Azospirillum brasilense: one gene and its partner. The protein of the gene in region 2 interacts with the protein of the main gene of each other region in a pairwise test. Links are inferred from orthologs where the notes say so. Each region holds a gene or a part of one and is shown on either strand. Other genes may lie near its edges. The genes, in order: AMK58_RS02660 and def.

Region 1 (16,068 bases), 2.0 Mb from region 2 along the record:
TCTGTGCTCGACCTCGCGCTGTTGAGCGAGGCGATCGCCCTCGTTGAGCAGGGGCTGGACGACCTGGGCCGCCGCCTGTCGTCCCGCGCCAAGGGCAATCTTGTGGCGGCCCTGTACGGTCTGGCGTTGGCGGGGGAGGACGGCGGCGGGAGCGGCTCCCGTCCGCCGCGCGTCAGCCCGTCCGCCGCGGCGCATCTGCTCTGGCTCGCCTTGCAGATGGACGACGCGGTGCGGCCGGTGGGGGAGGGGGACGGGGCGGTCAGGCCGCCGTGAGGATGGCCGATCCCCCCGCCGTGCCGATCCGGGCGAGATCGAAGGGCGTCGTCTGGTAGATCCGGTTGATCCAGTTCGCGAACAGCAGATGGGCGTGGCTCCGCCACCGGTTTTCGGGCGGGAGGCTCGGGTCGTCGTCGGGGAAATAGCCGTGGGGAACCGGCGTGGCCGCGTCCTTGGCGACGTCCCGGACATACTCGTTGCGCAGGGTGTCGGTGTCGTACTCGACATGATTGAACATGTGCAGCGACCGGCGGGCGGCGTCCTCCAGCAGGCAGGGGCCGGTCTCCGGGGAATCCAGGAGCACGCGCAGGCCGCTTTCGGGAGGGATGTCCTCCTCGCGCACCTCGGTCCAGCGCGAGACCGGGATGGGCACGCCGTCGGACAGGCCGCACAGATAGGGCGAGGCGGGGGCGCGGTTGCGGTGCCGGTACACGCCGGACGCCTTGCGCGGCAGAAGATGCTTCGGCACGCCGTGGAAATGATGAACGGCGGCCTGCGCCGCCCAGCAGATGTTCAGGCAGGAATGGACGTGGCTCTGCGTCCAGTCGAAGACCGAACACAGCTCGTCCCAATAGGACACCTCCTCGAAGGGCATCGTCTCGACCGGGGCGCCGGTGACGATGAAGCCGTCGAACTTCTCGCGGCGCGCATCCTCCCACGACCGGTAGAAGGCGCTCATGTGGTCGGCCGCGGTGTTGCGCGGCACATGGTTGGTGATCCGGATCAGCGACAGCTCGACCTGAAGCGGCGTGCTGCCGAGAAGGCGCGCGATCTGCGTCTCGGTCCGGATCTTGTCAGGCATCAGGTTGAGCAGGCCGAAGCGCAGGGGCCGGATGTCCTGCCGGATGGCGTCGGCCTCCTGCATGACCATGACGCCCTCGGCCTGGAGGGCGGTGAAGGCGGGAAGATCGTTGGGTATCTTGATGGGCATGACTCGTCCGGCTCCGCTGTCGGTGCATCGGTCGGAACAGACGTCATGGCGAACCCCGTTTGTTTGCCGGTCCGGCCACATCCCCCTTCGGGACGCCACCTTGCTCGGGAAAGCAGGTTGGCGTTGAGCGTCCGCTCAACTCTTGATGCACGGTGCACATTATACGGGCAGCGGCGGCTTGGCAACAGGAGTGGGGCACCGGCGTTGCCATGGTTCCGTCAGGCGGGAAAGGCCGGGTAGAACCATGTGTTGAGCAGGAGCAACAGCGCCCAGAAGCCGATCTCCAGCGTTTCGGTGATCGGCTGGATGCGCCGGATGGCGCCGTAGACATGGACCGCCAGCATCAGCCCGAACACGCCGAACAGAACGTCGAAGGCATAGGCGGTCGCCTCCACCGTCGTCGCGCCGCGCAGCATCAGGAACTCGACGATCAGGATGAACGCCCCGAGGCAGCGACCGAAATAAACGGCGAGGTCGGTGTCCTGCGGGATGCGCCACAGCATCAGTCGTGCCCAGGCGAGCGGCGCGATGAAAATTGGGAGAGCAAAGAAAAACGTCGTGCCTATCATCAGGACAAGCAAATAGGTCTGCGCGTGCTGCGCATAGATGCCCAGCATGGCGGCTCCTCCATTGTGTATTCTTGATGAGACAGTGACCAGTGACGGTCATGGAGTGCCGTGACAGCCGCCGGTTGTCAAACCGATTGCCGAGCGCTTCTTCGAAAGTATGAGGGGACGCGGGACGCCGGAGCCCATGCTGCGGCAAGGCTGCCGGTGAGCGGTCCCGCGGCCGCCCACCCGTCCTGTCTTGCGGTCTTCAGGCGGCCTTGATGGCGACGAGGAAGTTTTCCACCTCGCTCTTCAGGCGCATCGCCCCCTGGTTCAGGTCGCCGGAGGCCGACATCACCTGGGTCGCGGCGCTGCCGGTCTCGGTCGCGGCCTGCGACACGCGGCCGATGTTGCTGGTCACCTCCTGGGTGCTCTGCGCCGCCTGCTGGACGTTGCGGCTGATCTCCTGGGTCGCCGCACCCTGCTCCTCGATGGCGGCGGCGATGGAGGAGGAGATGTCGTTGATCGACGAGATGGTCGCCCCGATCCCGCGGATGGCGCCGACCGCCCCGCCGGTGGCCGCCTGGATGGCGCCGATCTGCTGGGCGATCTCTTCCGTCGCCTTGGAGGTCTGGTTGGCGAGGCTCTTGACCTCGCTCGCCACGACGGCGAAGCCCTTGCCGGCCTCGCCCGCCCGTGCCGCCTCGATGGTGGCGTTCAGAGCCAGCAGGTTGGTCTGGGCGGCGATGTTCTGGATCAGGTCCACCACGTCGCCGATGCGCTGGGCCGCTTCCGACAGCCCCTGCACGGTGGCGTTGGTGCGGTCGGCTTCGTCCACCGCCTTGCCGGCGATGTTGGCCGACTGCGACACCTGCTGGGAAATCTCGGTGATGGAGGCGGCCATCTCCTCCGACGCGGCGGCGACGGTCTGCACGTTGGCGGAGGTCAGTTCGGCCGCCGCCGCCGCGCTGCCCGCCTCGGCCCGCGTGTGCTCGGCGATGTCGGTCATGCTGCGGGCGGTGGTGTCGAGCTGCGACGCCGCGGCGCCCACGGTTTGCAGGACGCTGTGCACCGCGCCGTCGAAGTTGCTGATCAGCGAATCGATCCGCTCGGTGCGGCGGCGCTTGTTCTCCTCCTCGGCGGCCTGGGCGGCGGTCAGGCGCTCCGCCTCGATCAGGCCGTCCTTGAAGACCTGCACCGCGCGGGCCATGGCGCCGATCTCGTCCTGGCGGCCGCCGCCCTCGACCGCGACTCCGAGGTCGCGCCTGGCCAGACGGTCCATGATGGACGTCAGGGCGACGATGGGCCGGGCGACCGACTTCGTCATGGCGATGCCGGCGAACAGGCAGAGGACCGCCACGAACGCGATGGCGCCCAGAATCCAGTTCCGCGCTCCGACATAGGTGGCGCGCCCCGAGTCCGCCGCCTTCGTGGCGTTCTGGACGTTGGAGGTGGTCAGGTCATTGACGAGCGCGGAGCATTCATCGAACGCCTTGCGCGATTCGTCCCGGTAGATGCCTGTGGCCTTCTCGTTCTCGTTGGCTCGTGAGGGGGGAAGCAATTTGCCCTGGCTGATTTTCAGATAGCCATCCCAAGCCGCCTCCCAGCGCCTGAAGGTCTGGGTTTCCCAACCGGGGGCCAGCAGCGGCTCATACTTCCGCCGGGCCTCCGCCAGGCGGTTCAGAACCGTGGTCATCTCCTTTTCGACCTCGGCCATTTCCGCCGGGTAGAGCGCCAGGATGTGGGACGCCTCCAGGATGCGGTAATCGTTGGCCGCACCGTCGATCTCTCCGATGGCGGTGACGCTGGGCAGCCAGTTGGAGCGGATTTCCTCCGCGGCGTGGTTGACGGTGCTCAGCCGGTCGACGGCGAACAGTCCCAGGGCGACTGACATCAGCAGGACACAGACGGTGGCGGCGACCACCTTGGTCCGGATGGTCATGGAACTCAGCATGGACATGGCGCGTATCTCTTTCCCCCGAAACGATGCGGCGGCGATTGATTGTTTTGAGTCTGAACGAAAGGAAGCGGCAGACCAGACGTCCGTGCGTCGGGCGTTGGACTTGCCGGGATCAAATGATGGAGCAGCAAATATTAAGAAAGACGCAAAAATACGCAGGGCGGTCTGCTATGCGTTGTCGCGCGCGCTCTTACTGTTCAGAACGATGAACGGCCGGGAGACGGCAAGCCGAGATTCAGAGGGACGGCGCGTAGGTGGCCAGAAGGAAGGACAGGGTGACCACGCTGGCGATGGTGGACATCAGGATCGCGGTGGAGGTGCGCTCAACATAGATACGGTACTGGCTGGCCACCACGAAGGTCAGGGCGCCGGTGGGCAGGCCGGCGAGGATGATGGCCGACCCGGCCCAGAAGGCGTCCAGCGGGAACAGGGTCTGGATGAGCAGCCAGGCCAGCGCCGGCTGCACCACCAGTTTCAGGGCGCTGATCCAGCCGGCTTCCAGCAGGTTGGCCTTCAGGCTCTGTGTCGCCAGGAACAGGCCGATGGCGAACAGGGCGCAGGGACCGGCGGAGGCGCCCATCAGGTCGCAGTAGATGGCGATCGGGCGCGGCACCGGCACGCCGGACAGGAAGACCGACCAGGCGAGCCCAAGGGCGGTGGAAATGATCAGCGGGTTCTTGACCAGCGCCCGGCCGACGTCGCGCAGCGCCTTGCCGATGCCGCCGCCCTGGCTGTTGGCGAACTCCAGCCAGATCACCGCGATGCCGACCATGATCGCGCTCATGATGACGGTGGCGAGGATGGCCGGGGCCAGACGGTCCGGGCCGAAAGCGGCCAGGAACAGCGGAATGCCCATGTAGCCGGTGTTGGAGAAGCAGGCGTTCAGCCCCTGCATGCACTGGATCTGCGTGCGCTCCCGGTGGATCAGCCAGCCGAGCAGGGCGCCCAGCGCGTAGACCGCCAGCATCGAACCGAGGAAGGCGCCGATGAAGGGACCGTTGAAGATCTCCGGCAGTGAGCGCTTGGCCGTTCCGAGGAACAGCACCGGCGGCAGGGCCATCCAATAGACAAACTTGTTCAGCGCCTCCGACGAGGCGGGACCGAGAAGCTTCGCCTTACCGGAAAGGACGCCCGCCAGGATGATGGCGAAGACCGGGAGCGCCACATTGAAGACCACCGACATGGGAGGCGACCTTAAGGGGCAACCCGTCCTCTGTCGAGGGACCCACCCGTCCGTCGCAGGCATAGCTCCCTTGCCGGCGCTCCCTCCCTTGACGGCGCGCGGGGGGCGGGCAAGATTGGGCGGGGCCCTTTTTCCGCAGGAGTTTCGATGATCAACCATCACAGCGCGCTCATCTACGTCATGGTGCTGGTGTCGGCGTGCGACGGCGACATGACGGACGCGGAGCTTGAGGCCATCGGCGAGAACGTCCGCTACCTGCCGATCTTCAAGGATTTCGACATCGACCGGCTGACCGACGTGACCCGCGAATGCTCCGGCCTGCTGGCCGACGCCGACGGGCTGGAGACGACGCTCCAGATCGTCAAGGAGGCCATTCCGTCCAAGCTGTCCGAGACCGCCTACGCGCTCGCCTGCGACATCGCGGCGGCGGATCCGTCGGCCTCGCAGGAGGAGCTGCGCATGCTGGAGCTGCTCCGGCACAAGCTGGGCGTGGACCGGCTGTGTGCCGCCGCCATCGAACGCGGCGCGCGGGCGCGCCACACCCGCCTGTGACGGCCGGGGATATGACCGGGCCGGGCGGTCTGGCGGGACGGACGGTCGGCGTCATCGGGCTGGGCCTGATGGGCCGGCCGATGGCCCGCAATCTGGCGAAGGCCGGTGCCGCCCTGGTGATCAGCAGCCGCAGCCCCGGCCCGGTCGAGGAACTGGCGGCCGAGGGCATGAGCCCCGCCGCCAATCCCGCCGAGGTCGCGGCCCGCGCCGATTCCATCGTTCTGATGCTGTCGGACACGGTGGCGGTCGAGGCGGTGGCGGCATCCCTGATGGACGCGCTGCGGCCCGGCCATCTCGTCATCGACATGGGCACCACGGCGGTCGGGGCGACCCGTAAGCTGGCCGAGGCCGTCCGCGCCAAGGGCGCCGACTGGGTGGACGCCCCGGTGTCCGGCGGCACGGTGGCGGCGGAGGCCGGCACCCTGACCATCATGGCCGGCGGCACGGAGGAGGCCTTCGCCCGCGCCCTGCCGCTGTTCCAGGCGATGGGCCAACGCATCACCCATGTCGGCGACAGCGGGGCGGGGCAGGTCGCCAAGATGGCGAATCAGGTGATCGTCGCGCTGAGCATCGGCGCGGTGGCGGAAGCCCTGGCGCTGGCCAAGGCGGCGGGGGTGGAACCGGGCAAGGTCCGCGACGCCATCCGCGGCGGCTTCGCCGAGTCGCGCATCCTGGAGCTGCACGGCCAGCGCATGGTCTCCGGCGACTTCACGCCGGGCGGCCGTGTGCTCACCCAGATCAAGGATCTGAAGCAGGCGGAGGAGCTGGCGGAGCAGTCCGGCATCCAGCTTCCCGCGCTGGGCCTCAGCCTGGAGTTGTTCGAGCTGCTGGCCGAGCAGGGCGACGGCGGGCTGGACCATTCCGCCCTCTACCGGCTGTTCGTCAAGTAAGCCCTTCAGGCTCCGGTTGGGTCGCTCCGGCCGGAGCCGTCAAGGGCGAGATGCAGCAGGGGAAACGGGCGGCCGCTGTCATCCAGCGCGGAACGCCCGACCTCCCGGAAGCCGAGACGGCGATAGAAGGCCCGGGCGGCGCTGTTCTGCTCGTTCACGTCGACTGTCAGCTCCGGCCCACCCTCCAGGGCGCGGGCGACCAGGGCACGGCCGATCCCCCGGCCGTGCCACGCCGGATCGACGAACAGCGTGTCGATCTTTCGTCCGGTCATGCCAAGGAAGCCGGCCGGCCGGTCGTCGCCGTCCACCGCGACCAGCAGCGCCGCCGCCGGAAGATACTGGTCACGCACGAGGTCGGCGTAGAAGGCGATGTCCTCCTCGCTCAGGAAGTCGTGCGTGCTGCGCACCGCGGCGAGCCAGACGGCGAACAGCGCTGGGGCGTCGTCCGGGCGGGAGGAGCGGATCGGGATCACGCGTCGAGATACTCCTTCACCAGCAGCTCGGCGATCTGCACGGCGTTGAGCGCGGCGCCCTTGCGCAGGTTGTCGGTGGACGCCCAGAAGGACAGGCCGTTGTCCACGGTGTAGTCCTCGCGGATGCGGCTGACGAAGACCGGGTCGTCGCCGGCAACCTCGACCGGGGTGATGTAGCCGTCGTTCTCCTGCTGGTCGATCACCTGCATGCCCGGCGCCTTGCGCAGGATGCGGCGGGCCTCCTCGGCGGTCACCGGCTCCACGCACTCGATGGTGATGGCGGCGGAATGGCCGATAAAGACGGGGACGCGGACGCAGGTCGCGCTCACCTTGATCTTGGGGTCGAGGACCTTCTTCGTCTCGACGTTCAGCGCCCACTCGTCCCGCGTCGCGCCGTCCTCCATGAAGGGGCCGATGTGCGGGATGATGTTGAAGGCGATCTGCTTGGAGAAGACGGACTTCTGCACCGGGTCGTTCACGTAGATGGCGCGGGTCTGGCTGAACAGCTCGTCCATGCCTTCCTTTCCGGCATCCGAGGCCGCCTGGTAGGTGGAGACGACGACGCGGCTCACCGTGAATTGCCCGTGCAGGGGCTTCAGCGCCATGGCCAGCAGGATGGCAGCACCGCCGGGGCTGGCGACGATGTTCCTCTTCGCGTAGCCGGCGAGCGCGTCGCCGTTGACCTCCGGGACCACCAGGGGGACGTCGGGGTCCATGCGGAACTGCGGGCTGGCGTCGATCACCACGGCGCCCGCCGCGGCGGCGCGCGGCGCGTGGGCCGCCGAAACCTTGGCGTCCGCGGCGAACAGCGCGATGTCCACGCCCGTGAAGTCGAAGCGGCCGACGTCCTCGACCTTCAGCACCGCGTCCTCGCCGAAGGACACCTCCTTGCCGACCGCGCTGTCGGCGGCCAGGGCGATCACCGCGTCGGCCGGGAACCGGCGGTCGGCGAGGGTGGTCAGCATTTCCCGTCCGACGTTGCCGGTGGCGCCGACGACCGCGACTGTGTAGCCCATGGCGGTTAATCCCTGTGATCTGCGGTGCGAAGAGGGCTTGAGGTATGCGGTTCCCAATGGAATTGCAACAGCGCCCGCGTTGTGACACCGTGTCCGCCCTATCACGAACGACCGCGACCGGCACACCGGGGCATGGCCACTCCGCTCGAAGACATCATTGCCAAGGCGATCAAGGACGCGGACAAGTCCTTCTTCAACGAGGACTACACCAAGCAGGCGCGTTCGGTGATGACCGCGCTGAAGAAGGCCGGCTACGAGGTCGCGCCGGTCCGCCCGCCCGAGGGGCTGGTGGAGTGGGCCAAGGAGAACATTCCCTTCGGCCGGCTGCGTCCGGCGGAGCTGATTACCCAGATGTATTCGATGATGGTGGAGAATGTTCGCCGCTTCGACAAGTAATAGGCTGAACGGCGAAACCGGGTTTCGGCCCTGGTAATACCAGCTGCAGCAAAGCCCGTTAGTTTTCAGGCACTTCCCGCGGTGCGCCATTTTGGCCACGGCCAAGTCCCTGCCGTTGACTCGTGTGCGGTAGAGGCGTAATTCAATCGCCAAACACAGCAGGGCTTAAAACTTTCGGTCTCGCATCACCCGCCGTCGCGGCAACAGCCCTCCTTGCCGCGACCGGTCGCCGAACTGAGGACGACGCAATGGCAAACGGCAGCGGTCGGCCGCTCTCTCCGCATCTGCAAGTCTACAAACTCCCCAGGACCGCGCTCCTGTCCATCACGCACCGCATCACGGGCGTGGGGCTGGCCGTCGGGACCCTTCTGCTGACCTGGTGGCTGGTCGCCGCCGCCACCAGCCCTGCCGCGTATGAGCGCGCGCAGCACTTCATCGGCTCCTTCTTCGGGCTGCTGCTGATGTTCGGCTGGTCGCTGGCGCTCTACTATCACCTGTGCAACGGCATCCGGCATCTGGTGTGGGACGCCGGCAAGGCGTTCGAGCTGAGCGAGGCCGACCGCGGCAACCAGATCGTCATCGGTGCGGCGGCCGTGCTGACCGTGCTGACCTGGATCATCGGCCTGGCCGTGTGGTGAGGAGAGAAGACATGGCGTCCAACAGCAAGACCCTCCGCTCGCCGCTGCAGATCGCGCGCGGCCTGGGCTCCGCCAAGCACGGCACCGAGCATTGGTGGCACCAGCGCGTCACCGCCATCGCCCTGGTTCCGCTGACCATCTGGTTCGTCTTCGGGGTGATCCGCCATCTGGGCGCCGACCACGCGGCCTTCGTCGCGTGGCTGCAGTCGCCCTTCTCGGCGCTGATGATGGTGCTGACCGCCGTGGTCACCTTCCACCACGCCCAGGCCGGGCTGCAGGTGGTGATCGAGGACTACGTGCACAACGAGATGGCGAAGATCCTGAGCATCCTGGCCGTGAAAGCCCTGTGCTTCGTGCTGGGTGCCGCCTGCGTCATCGCCGTCCTCAAGATTTCGTTCGGAGCCTGACGAGCCATGGCCGCCTACGATATTATCGATCATTCCTATGACGTCGTCGTCGTCGGTGCCGGCGGTGCGGGCCTGCGCGCCACCTTCGGCATGGCCGAGAAGGGCCTGAAGACGGCGTGCATCACCAAGGTCTTCCCGACCCGTTCGCACACCGTGGCCGCCCAGGGCGGCATCTCGGCGGCGCTCGGCAACATGAGCGAGGACGACTGGCGCTTCCACATGTACGACACCGTCAAGGGGTCGGACTGGCTGGGCGACCAGGACGCCATCGAGTACATGTGCCGCGAGGCCATCCCGGCGATCATCGAGCTGGAGCACTACGGCGTGCCCTTCTCGCGCACGCCGGAAGGCAAGATCTACCAGCGCGCCTTCGGCGGCATGACCGCCCATTACGGCAAGCAGCAGGCTTATCGTACCTGCGCCGCCGCCGACCGCACCGGCCACGCCATCCTGCACACGCTCTACCAGCAGTCGCTGAAGCATGAGGCGGAGTTCTTCGTCGAGTATTTCGCGCTCGACCTCATCATGGAGGACGGTGTCTGCAAGGGCGTGGTGGCCTGGAACCTCGACGACGGCACCATCCACCGCTTCCGCGCCCAGCTCGTCGTTCTGGCGACGGGCGGCTACGGCCGCGCCTACTTCTCCGCCACCTCGGCCCACACCTGCACGGGCGACGGCGGCGGCATGGTGCTGCGCGCCGGCCTGCCGCTGCAGGACATGGAGTTCGTGCAGTTCCACCCGACCGGCATCTACGGCTCCGGCTGCCTCATCACCGAGGGCGTGCGCGGCGAGGGCGGCTACCTCACCAACTCCAACGGCGAGCGCTTCATGGAGCGCTACGCGCCGTCGGCCAAGGACCTCGCCTCGCGCGACGTGGTGTCCCGCTCGATGACCATCGAGATCCGTGAAGGCCGCGGCGTCGGTGAGCACAAGGACCACATCCACCTGCACCTGGAGCATCTCCCGCCGGAGATCATCCACCAGCGCCTGCCCGGCATCGCCGAGACGGCCAAGATCTTCGCCGGCGTGGACGTCACCAAGGAGCCGATCCCGGTTCTACCGACGGTGCACTACAACATGGGCGGCATCCCCACCAACTTCCGGTGCGAGGTGGTCAACCCGACCGCCGAGGACCCGGATCGCGTGGTGCCCGGCCTGATGGCCATCGGCGAAGCGGCCTGCGTGTCGGTGCACGGCGCGAACCGCCTGGGCTCCAACTCGCTGCTCGACCTCGTGGTGTTCGGCCGTTCGGCGGCCATCCGCGCCGCCGAGATCGTCGAGAAGGGCAAGTCGGTGTCGTCGTCCGCCGCCGCGACCGACGTCGCCCTGGAGCGCTTCGACCGCATCCGCAACGCCAAGGGCTCCATCAAGTCGTCGGAGCTTCGCCTGGAAATGCAGCGGACCATGCAGAACAACTGCGCGGTCTTCCGCACCGGCGAGGTGCTGGAGGAGGGCGTCAAGCTCATCGACCAGACCTTCGCCAAGAAGAGCGACATGGCAATCAGCGACCGTTCGCTGGTCTGGAATTCCGACCTCGTCGAAGCCATCGAGCTGGACAACCTGCTGTACCAGGCGGTCGCCACGCTCCACTCGGCGAAGAACCGGCCGGAGAGCCGCGGCGCCCACGCCCGCGAGGACTATCCGGACCGCGACGACGAGAACTGGATGAAGCACACCGTCATCGAGGTGTCGGACAAGGGCGAGACGAAGATCGGGTACCGCCCGGTCCATCTCTACACCCTGACCGACGAGGTGCAGGTGTTCCCGCCCAAGGCCCGCGTCTACTAAGGCGGCAAGAGCAAGGCAAGGATACGAACCATGGTCGAATTCAACCTGCCCGCCAATTCCAAGGTCGGCGTCGGCAAGACCATCAACGCCGCCAGCGGCGCCAAGCGGGCGAAGACCTTCAAGATCTACCGCTGGTCGCCGGATGACGGGCAGAACCCGCGGGTCGACACCTATGTCGTCGACCTCGACAAGTTCGGCCCGATGATCCTGGACGCGATCATCTACATCAAGAACAACATCGACTCGACCCTGACCTTCCGGCGGAGCTGCCGCGAGGGCATCTGCGGGTCCTGCGCGATGAACATCGACGGCACCAACACGCTGGCCTGCCTGAAGGCCATCGAGGAGGTGAAGGGCGACGTCAAGATCTACCCGCTGCCGCACATGCCGGTGGTCAAGGATCTCGTCCCCGACCTGAAGCACATCTACGCCCAGCTCGCCTCGATCAAGCCGTGGCTGCAGTCGCAGTCGCCGGCCCCGAGCCGCGAGCGCCTGCAGTCGCCGGAGGACCGCGCCAAGCTGGACGGCCTCTACGAGTGCATCCTGTGCTTCTGCTGCTCGACCTCCTGCCCCAGCTACTGGTGGAACGGCGACCGCTACCTCGGCCCGTCGATCCTGCTCCAGGCCTACCGCTGGATCGTGGACAGCCGCGACGAGATGACGGGCGAGCGCCTCGACAACCTCGAGGACCCGTTCCGCCTCTACCGCTGCCACACCATCATGAACTGCACCAAGGCGTGCCCGAAGGGCCTCAACCCGGCCAAGGCCATCGCCGAGATCAAGAAGCTGATGGTTCAGCGCCGCTGATCCGTCCGTTTCGGTTCACCGATGAAGAACGGGGCGCCTCCGCAAGGGGGCGCCCCGTTTTCTTTGGCCCGTCGCGTCGTTGCGGCTCAGGCGAAGTCGGGATCGGTGGGCCGGGACGGCGGCAGGTCGTCGTTGGGCAGGGGGGAGGGCATGTCCTCCTGCGGGCCGGGGGTCGGCAGGTCCGGGTTGTCGGTCAGGGGCCCCGGGGTGGGAACGTCCTGGCCCGGCGGCGGGAAGGGCGGGGCCGCGCGCAGCGGCTGCGGAAAGGCGCTCGAATAGGTCCAGCCCATGGATCGGTCGCTCCCGAAGTGATGAGGGTGTCCTGCATCAACCGTCCGGCTGGCCCGTCTGCGCAGGTTGACCGGCGGCGATGAGGGGGTATGCTTTTCGAGGGAGCGAATCATCCGGATAGAACCAACCCGAAGCCAAAAAGGGAGAAGATCATGGGCAGCACGGCCGGCCAGGCGCTGAGCTACATCCAGGGCGAATGGATCGCGGGCAACCCCGCCATCGTCGGCCCGATGACTCACGCGCTCTGGCTGTCTTCGGTCGTTTTCGACGGCGCCCGCGCCTTCCAGGGCGTGGCCCCGGACCTCGACCGCCACTGCGCCCGCGTCGTGCGCTCGGCCCAGGTGATGGGCCTCGCCCCCATGCTGACCGCCGGGGAGATCGAGGAGCTGTGCTGGGACGGCATCCGCCGCTTCCCCAAGGAGGCCGAGCTGTACATCCGGCCGATGTTCTACGCGGAGGAGGGCTTCGTCGCGCCCGACGCCGAGAGCACGCGCTTCGTCCTGTCGGTCTACGAGGCGCCGCTGCCCAGCGCCGCCGGCTTCACCGCCGGACTGTCCAGCCGCCGCCGTCCGGTGCCGGACATGGCGCCGACCGAGGCCAAGGCCGCCTGCCTCTACCCCAACGCCGGGCTGGCGCTGAAGGAGGCGCGGGAGCGCGGCTTCGACAACGCCATCATGCTCGACCCCATCGGCAACGTGGCGGAATTCGCGACGGCCAATCTGTTCATCGCCAAGGACGGGGTGGTGCGCACGCCGGTGCACAACGGCACTTTTCTCAATGGCATCACCCGCCAGCGCGTGATCGCCCTGTTGCGCGACGACGGCGTGGCGGTGGAGGAGGCCACCCTAAGCCCCCGTGATGTGCTGGAGGCGGACGAGGTCTTTTCGACCGGCAATTACGCGAAGGTGGTGCCAGTCACCCGCGTCGAGGAGCGCACCCTGCAACCCGGCCCCCTGGCGGCGCGGGCGCGGGCGCTCTATTGGGAGTTCGCCTTCCGCTGATGGCATCGAATGACCCGGATTGCCGGATTTCGGGCGGTATGCGGCCCGAAATCCGGCTTGATGGACGGCCTGTTCCGCGGCATGATTCCTCCGAAACGGTGAGTCGGTCCGTCGAAGGACTCTGTCGAGGGGGAACGGGCATGCAGTTCCGCGAACGGCGCCGCGTGATCCAGGTGATCCGCACCGTCTACGATCCGGATCTGAAGCGCGGGCGGTCGGAACTGGTCGGAAAGATCGACAAGGCTGCGCCCCTGGTTACCGACAAGCTCCAGAAAAGCTGCACGCCCGAGGAGTTGTCGGAGATCCTCACCTATTTGGACGACCGCCACAACCGCCTGCGCAACGAGGCGGTGCGCGCCGGGGCGGAAACCCTGCCGGCCCAGATGCGGGGGGCGGCGGAGTATTTCCGCACCCACCGCGACGACGATGCGCGGGCCTTCGCCATGGAAATCCGCTTGGCGTGGGAGGAGTTGAAGACCGCCTTGCGCGAGTCCGGTTTTTCAAAAAGCAAGCTCCTGAAGAAGGCCGCGGAGAGGGCTGAGGCGCCAACGCTCGCCGTTTCGACGGTTGCCGTGCAGGTCGCTGCGGAGGAGGTGGCCGAGCCGGCGGAGGTTCCGCCAGCCAAGGCGTTTGTTCGCAAGCCGCGCGCAAGGAAGGCAAAGACCGCCCGTGTCGTTGCCCTGAACACAGAGGTTTCCAAAACGGACGAGACCGGCGCTCCTCCGGCCGCGTGAAGGCGACCCCGGCTCAAGCCTCCGCAAGGAACAGGATGCTGGCGGCGTTGCGGTGGTAGGCCAAAGCGGCGGCGAGGCGGGACAGCCAAGCGTCGCCAGCGGTCCGGTCGGCGGGCAGGGTGCGGCGGCGTTGCGCCGCGCCTTGCCGGGCCTCGGCGGCCAAGCGGTCGTGCAGGCGAAGCATTGCGGCGCGGGCCAGAGTGGCGTGCCGGTCCGTTCCATCGAGAAGCGCCGTCCGAAGCACGCCGCGGGGCGGCGTGTCGTCGTGACGGCGTTCGAGTTCATCCAAACGATGTGAAATGAGGGCCAGCGGGGCGGGGAATGGACGCGGCTGCGCCCCGGCGGATCCGGTCATCCTCGGACGTTAAGCCTTCAGATGACCAATGTAAAGGACAATCATCCTAGGACAGGGTGCCGCAGGGCTGACGCTTACTGGCTTGCCCAGACGATGCGGGCCATCCAGGCCACCTCGGCGCGCGGGATGCTGCGGTCCGGGTGGGCGCGGTTTATGGAGATCAGCTCGATCTTCGTGGCGGTTTCGCGGAGGAGCTGCTTCGCCATCACCTCGCCACCCTTGGTGCGGACGACGACGCGGTCGTTGCGCCGGATCTGCGCGGCGGGAGAAACGATGATGGTGTCGCCGTCGCGGTAGACGGGGTCCATGCTGTCCCCCGCGATCTCCAGAGCGTAGGCGTGCGGATCGCCGATGCTGGGGAACAGAAGCTCGTCCCAGCCCACACCCGAAGGAAAGCCGGCGTCGTCGAAGAAACCCGCGTTGCCCGCCTGCGCATAGCCGATGACCGGCACCCGCTGGAGCGAGCCGGCGCCGGCGGCATCGCCGACGAGGCTGACGAACTCCGACAGCGATGCGCCGGTCGCCTCCAGAACCTTGGACACGCTTTCCGTCGAAGGCCAGCGGAGCTTGCCGTCACCGGTGGTCCGCTTGCTCTTGTTGAAGGTCGTCGGGTCGAGCCCCGCGCGCCGCGCGAGCCCGGAGGCCGACAGCCCGTGCTGGGCCGCGAGGCGGTCGATCGCCCGCCAAATGTCCGCATGTTTGAGCATGGGAGGATAATCACATAAGCAAGCCGGCGCGTCCCTAGGAACCTATTCATATTTTCCTTGACGAAGGATTTTAATCAGTACATAACGTGAACAAGAGTTCGCCAGCCGCGCGTGCCGCGGCCCATCCGGCGCTCCGCCCGAGAGCGAAGTTGCGCCCGCGAACCCAAGAGCTGCAATTCCCAGGGAGACCTCACGCATGGTCCAGCGCCGCAACATGTTCATGGTCCTGTCCGAAGCCGTCGGGGAACCGTTCGGCAGCGCGGAGGAGGCATGGTTCTGGTCGGTCCAGGCGCAGGACGCCAAGGCCGCCGGCGCGCGTATCGCCGCCGGGCGGGGATTGGTTCAACGTCCTTGCGAGCCCGGCGATGTGCTGTGCGCGGTGGACCGGCTGTACCGTCGCCGCCTGCTGATCCGCGATCATCTGCACGTGCTGGTCCACTACGGGCGCCGCTTGATGGCGCCGGACCCGGCGCGGTACCGCGAGCAGCGCGCCCATACCCTGTGGCAGGAGGCGTTCGACCGGCTCCGCCCGGTGCTGCGCGAGAAGGGGATCGTCCAGTGAGCACGCCGATGCCTCAGCCCTGCCGGGTGGGGCCCTGCCGTGCGGGAGCGGATGCGCCGCGCGTCTGGGTGGTCTTCCGGGGCGAGGCGGAGCTGTGGTGGCTGCGCCTGCTGAAGCCGGGATTCCGCCACTGCTTCGCGTTGCTGCACGACGGGCACCGCTGGGTGGTCGTCGATCCGCTCTCGCCCTTCACCGACGTGTCGGTCCTTGATCTGCCCGCCGCCTTCGATCTGCCGGGCTGGTACCGTGGGTTGGGCATGGCGGTGACCCCGGCACCGGTGCGGCGCGGCCTGACCCGCCCGGCTCCCTGGGCGCCCTTCACCTGTGTCGAGGCGGTCAAGCGCCTTCTGGGGCTCCACGCGCCCGGCGTTCTGACGCCCTGGCAGCTTTACCAGCGCCTGACGCGGCCCGCTGCCGCGGTCTGAACCCACGCCGCCGGTCCGTTCCGCCTGCTGTCTCCCTGTCTCACAACGAACAAGGAAACCCCGCCCATGGCGAACCTGTTCAAGGCGCCTCGGCCAGCGCCTCCCCCCGCCCCCGCTCCGGACCCCGC
Region 2 (4,972 bases):
GGCAAGGCGGTGCCGCTGCGCCGCATCCGCCCGGGGGACCGCGTCGCCTACTACTCGCCGACCGAGCGCTTCCAGGGAAAGGACCGCCTGCAGTCCTTCACCGCCGTTGGGATCGTGCGGGACGGCGCCCCTTACCCGTTCGACATGGGCGGGGGCTTCGTTCCCTTCCGCCGCGACGTGCGGTGGCTGGACGGGCGGGAGACGCCGATTCAGCCCCTGCTCGACCGGCTGGACTTCTCCGCCGGGGTGCGGAACTGGGGCTATCCGTTCCGCTTCGGGCTGTTCACGGTCACCGACCGCGACCTGGGCACCATCGCCGCGGCCATGGGGGTGGTTCTGTGCTGACCGGCGTCCGGCGTGGGGGGCTTCAGTCCCCCCGCCCGCGGCTTCGGCCCATCAGACCGTCCGGGCGGTAGATCAGGAAGAGGGTGAGCAGGCCGAAGGCCACGATGTCCTTGTAGGCGATGGCGAAATAGGCTGACCAGAAGGTCTCCACCAACCCCAGCAGCGCGCCGCCCAGCATGGCGCCCGGAACCGACCCGATGCCGCCGACCACCGCGGCGGCCAGCGCCTTGAAGCCGATCAGATAGCCCGTGTAGAAATTGACCCCGCCATAGTAAAGCGCGATCACCGCCCCCGCCGCCGCGGCGAGCGCGCCGCCCACCGCGAAGGTGGTGGCGACGGTGCGGTCGACATCCACCCCGACCAGCTCCGCCGCGCCCACATCGTCGGCGCAGGCGCGGTGGGCGCGGCCGTAGGCGGTGCGCTGCATGATCGCCCACAGCAGGGCGTAGAGCCCGCCGGTCATCAGCAGGATCACGGCTTGCGAGGTCAGTGCGGTGACGGTGAAGGCGCCGTCGCTGAGCAGTTCGTGCCGGTCGGCCAGGAAGGGGGCGGGCCACCAGTCGCGGGCGCCGTGCAGAAGCCGCATTCCCTCCTGGTAGGCGATGGACAGTCCCACCGCGGCGATCAGCGGCGTGTGGTTGTGGGTGCGGCGCAGGCGGCGGAACACCAGCCGGTCCATCGTCCAGCCCTGGACGGCGGTGAAGGCCATCACCGTGGCGAAGACGCCCAGAACCGCCAGCGGCAGGCTGCCCAGCCCGGCCATGCCCAGCGCCGCCGCGCCCATGGCGGTCAGCATGGCGCCGATCATGGTCAGCTCGCCCATGGCGAGGTTGATCTGCCCCAGGATGCCGTAGACCAGCGTGTAGCCCAGCGCCAGCAGCCCGTAGACGCAGGCCACCGTGGCGGCGTTGATGAGCTGTTGCAGGAAGAAGAGCAGCGGCGCCCAGTCCGTTTGCGGCCCGCGTTCCGGCCCGGCCGTGTCCGGCGGCAGGCCGAGGCGGGCGGCGGGCAGGCCGGCCCAGATGCGCAGCATGGTGAATTGCATGGGCCGCAGCCGCCCCATGCGGTCGGTCGCCACCATCACCAGCTCGTGCCGGCGCGAATCGAAGAAGCGTCCGCCGAAGCGGCAGGCGATCCAGTGGGTCCCGGTCTCCGCCCGGTAGGTCAGGCGTAGCGCCGGCTCGTCACCGCCCAGCGCTTCCGTGCCCAGGATGGTGATGGGTCCGGACTCGAAGGCGGGGATCAGCTTGCCGCACAGCGCAGCCTGATCGCCGTCCACGCCGCAGCCGGTCAGCAGCAGGACGGCAATCAGCAGAAGGAACGGCGGGAACAGGCGCGGCGGACGGCGGTGCACGGCGACGGAAACCCGGCCGGTTGTGCTTCGCCTGGGAGTCTATCGGCAATTGGCGACGAACGCCAGACGCCGCCTTGGGAGTGTCAGTAGCGGGCGTTGACGAAATACAGGCCGTCCGGCGGGGCGGTCGGCCCGGCGGCGGAGCGGTTGCGGGCCTCCAGCGCGCGGCGCAGGTCGTCGGCGCTCCACTTGCCGGCCCCGACCAGCTCCAGCGTGCCCACCATGTTGCGCACCTGATGATGCAGGAAGGAGCGGGCGGCGGCGTGCACCCGGACCTCCTCGCCGACCCGCTCGACGGCCAGCCGCTCCAGCGTCTTGACCGGAGAGTTGGCCTGGCAGAGCGCGGCGCGGAAGCTGGTGAAGTCGTGCCGGCCGACCAGGACCTGAGCGGCGGCGTGCATCGCCTCGGCGTCCAGCGGCCGCATGACGTGCCAGGCGCGGCCCGTCTCCAGGGCGAGCGGGGCGCGGCGGTTGACGATGCGGAAGACGTAGCTGCGCCCCAGGCAGGTCATGCGCGCGTGGAAGTCCTCCGGCACGGCCTCGGCCAGCAGGACGGCCACGGGGGCGGGCCTCAGATGGAAGTTCAGCGCGTCGCGCAGCTTCAGCCCGGTGAAGGGCTTTTCCAGATCGAAATGGCAGACCTGCCCCAGCGCGTGCACCCCGGCGTCCGTCCGTCCGGAGGTGTGAACGCGCACGGTTTCGCCCGACAGGCGCTCGATGGCCTCCTCCAGCGTCTGCTGGACGGAGGGGCCGTTGTCCTGCCGTTGCCAGCCGACGAAGGGCCGGCCGTCATACTCGAGGGTCAGTTTCCAGCGCTGCATGCGGCGTCGCCGAGACGGGTGCCGACGGGCAGGGCGAAGCCGCGCAGCAGGGCGGCGCCGTCCACCGGGGCCTTGCCGGGTCGCTGCACCAGGGTGAGGCGCACGCCGCCGTCGGCGCAGGCGATGGTCAGGCGGTCGTCCAGCAGCGTGCCGGGCGCCGCCTTGCGGGGATCCGGCGCCAATTCGGCTTTCAAAACTTTGATGCGCTCCACCCCGCCGGTCGGCGTCGGGGCGTCGAACCAGCAGCCGGGCCAGGGGGTGAGGGCGCGGACCTGCCGCTCCACAGAGGCGGCGTCGCGCGTCCAGTCGAGCCGGCCATCCTCGCGCGTCAGCTTGGCGGCGTAGGTCACGCCGGCCTCGGGCTGCGGCTCGGCGGTCAGGCGGCCGGCGGCGAGGCCGTCGAGCGCCTCGACGATCAGGCGGGCGCCCATGTCGGCCAACGCGTCGTGCAGGCTGCTGGCGGTGGTCCCGGCGGTGATCGGCACCGCGTCCTTCAGCAGCATGGCCCCGGTGTCCAGCCCGATGTCCATCTGCATGATGGTGATGCCGGTCTCGGCGTCGCCGGCCAGGATCGCGCGCTGGATCGGGGCGGCGCCGCGCCAGCGCGGCAGCAGCGAGCCGTGCACGTTCAGGCAGCCCAGCCGCGGCGCGTCGAGGATCGGCTGCGGCAGGATCAGCCCGTAGGCGGCGACCACCGCGGCGTCGGCCTTCAGTTCGGCGAACTCCGCCTGGGCCTCGGCGTTGCGCAGCGACTTGGGCGTGCGCACGGGGATGCCGCGCTCCTCGGCGAAGCGGTGGACCGGGGATTTCTGGACCTGCTGCCCGCGCCCGGCGGGGCGGGGCGGCTGGCTGTAGACGCAGACCACCTCGTGCCCGGCATCGGCCAGGGCGCGCAGGCTGGGCACGGCGAAGTCCGGCGTGCCCATGAAAACGAGGCGGAGCGGCGTCATGAAGAGTCGTCCAACGTCGGAAGGTTAGGCGCGCTGCATCTTCTGGACTTTGCGCAGGATCATGTTGCGCTTCAGCATCGACAGGTAATCGACGAACAGCACGCCGTTCAGATGGTCGATCTCGTGCTGGATGCAGGTGGCCAGCATGCCGTCGGCCTCGATCTCGCGGGTCTCGTTGGTCTCGTCCAGATAGCGGACGCGGACCGAGGACGGACGGGTGACCTCGGCATACTGGTCGGGCACCGACAGGCAGCCCTCCTCGCACACCGACGTCTCGTCCGACTTCCAGACGATTTCCGGGTTGGCGAGGCGGATGGGGTTCGGCTTCTCGTCCTTGTCGTGCACGTCCACGACGATCACCCGCTCCAGGATGCCGATCTGCGGCGCGGCGAGGCCGATGCCCTTCGCGGCGTACATGGTCTCGACCATGTCGTCCATCAGCTTGGCGATGCGGGCGTCGACCTTTTCGACGGGCTTCGCCTTTTGCTTCAGGACGGGGTGCGGGGCGACGAGGATATCAAGAACGGCCATGGGAACTCAGCAACGGTGCGTGGAGGTGCGACAATCCGTCAAAATATGGGGGGCGGGCCACGAGGTCAAGGAAGGCGCAAGGCACAACCCGCGGCGACCCGCCGATCCCATCGGGACGGCCGCACCTCAGAGGGGCGAGCGGGTGATCGACTTGATGGGGCCGCGGGGATTGCCGGACATCTCGGCGATCTTGCGGTCCTGCTCCTCGATGAAGCCGCGGGCCGGCTCGTCGCCGTCCAGGCCGCCGACCAGCGTGCCGGGGACCTTGCGGTTGGAGGTGCGGGCGCCGTCTTCGTACAGCACGTCGAACAGCACGAAGGCGCTGTCCACCGGCTGCTTCTTCTTGGTCTTGGCCATGGGGGGAAACTCCGAACGTCAGGGGGGTGCTTGTAGAGGAAAAGCGCGCAACGGAAAAGGGCACCGGTTTCCCGGTGCCCCCTCCGATGCCGTGCCGTGAGACGTGGCTCAGACGGCCTTCAGGTTCTCCGCCGAGGTCTTGCCGCGCTTCGGATCGCGCTGCTCCTCGTAGGACACCTTCTGGCCTTCATTCAGGCTGCGCAGGCCCGCGCGCTCGACCGCGGAGATGTGGACGAAGACGTCCGCGCCACCGTTGTCCGGCTGAATGAAGCCATAACCCTTGGTGCTGTTGAACCACTTGACGGTACCGACGGGCATGATTGCTCTCCGTTTCGTATGAAAGGCGCCGCATCGGCCGGTGCGGCGCATCAGACTGTGTCCAGGCATAGCGACGATCTGGGCACCCGAAGGCGTAGCAGGCCGGCAGTCCGAAGCAGAATGACAGGAGGGAAATTGGGACCGCTTCCCTCCTTTGCAAGGCGAAACAAGACGGGCAAATCCGGGTTGCTGGCTTCGGCTCTACGCCCTGGCTGCCGCTCGCAGGTCCGCCGCTCGCAGATCCGCGGCCCGAGGCTCAGCCGTGCGAAGCTCCGGCGCCTGTAGCGGGCGCGGGG

What was found.
Region 1: the proteins of def (region 2) and AMK58_RS02660 interact in binary tests that used the Escherichia coli proteins (3 or more experiments, as listed by UniProt). The link is inferred for Azospirillum brasilense from one-to-one orthologs.

Annotation. Positions count from the first base shown.
Region 1 is NZ_CP012914.1:582,988-599,055, forward strand. What follows is about bases 5,820-8,688. They hold AMK58_RS02660 (aspartate-semialdehyde dehydrogenase), read right to left. Parts: upstream 7,830-8,688; coding sequence 6,810-7,829; downstream 5,820-6,809. Other genes in these bases: AMK58_RS02650 (NAD(P)-dependent oxidoreductase), read left to right, coding at 5,820-6,340; AMK58_RS02655 (acetyltransferase), read right to left, coding at 6,346-6,813; AMK58_RS02665 (hypothetical protein), read left to right, coding at 7,962-8,225; sdhC (succinate dehydrogenase, cytochrome b556 subunit), read left to right, coding at 8,474-8,688. Also shown: AMK58_RS02620 (hypothetical protein), read left to right, coding at 1-273; AMK58_RS02625 (homoserine O-succinyltransferase), read right to left, coding at 260-1,207; AMK58_RS02630 (hypothetical protein), read right to left, coding at 1,426-1,824; AMK58_RS02635 (HAMP domain-containing methyl-accepting chemotaxis protein), read right to left, coding at 2,024-3,715; AMK58_RS02640 (AEC family transporter), read right to left, coding at 3,951-4,898; AMK58_RS02645 (tellurite resistance TerB family protein), read left to right, coding at 5,046-5,450; more of AMK58_RS02650, read left to right, coding at 5,462-5,819; more of sdhC, read left to right, coding at 8,689-8,863; sdhD (succinate dehydrogenase, hydrophobic membrane anchor protein), read left to right, coding at 8,875-9,270; sdhA (succinate dehydrogenase flavoprotein subunit), read left to right, coding at 9,277-11,058; AMK58_RS02685 (succinate dehydrogenase iron-sulfur subunit), read left to right, coding at 11,089-11,865; AMK58_RS02690 (hypothetical protein), read right to left, coding at 11,952-12,155; AMK58_RS02695 (branched-chain amino acid aminotransferase), read left to right, coding at 12,309-13,157; AMK58_RS02700 (hypothetical protein), read left to right, coding at 13,298-13,891; AMK58_RS02705 (hypothetical protein), read right to left, coding at 13,905-14,246; AMK58_RS02710 (S24 family peptidase), read right to left, coding at 14,321-14,953; and 2 more genes.
Region 2 is NZ_CP012914.1:2,629,381-2,634,352, reverse strand. The notes cover bases 2,249-4,972. They hold def (peptide deformylase), read right to left. Parts: upstream 4,002-4,972; coding sequence 3,495-4,001; downstream 2,249-3,494. Other genes in these bases: AMK58_RS12175 (DNA recombination protein RmuC), read right to left, coding at 4,878-4,972; AMK58_RS12180 (cold-shock protein), read right to left, coding at 4,467-4,676; AMK58_RS12185 (hypothetical protein), read right to left, coding at 4,128-4,358; fmt (methionyl-tRNA formyltransferase), read right to left, coding at 2,502-3,470; truA (tRNA pseudouridine(38-40) synthase TruA), read right to left, coding at 2,249-2,520. Outside these bases: AMK58_RS12210 (EVE domain-containing protein), read left to right, coding at 1-345; AMK58_RS12205 (branched-chain amino acid ABC transporter permease), read right to left, coding at 368-1,699; more of truA, read right to left, coding at 1,783-2,248. UniProt on the Escherichia coli protein: Removes the formyl group from the N-terminal Met of newly synthesized proteins. Requires at least a dipeptide for an efficient rate of reaction. N-terminal L-methionine is a prerequisite for activity but the enzyme has broad specificity at other positions.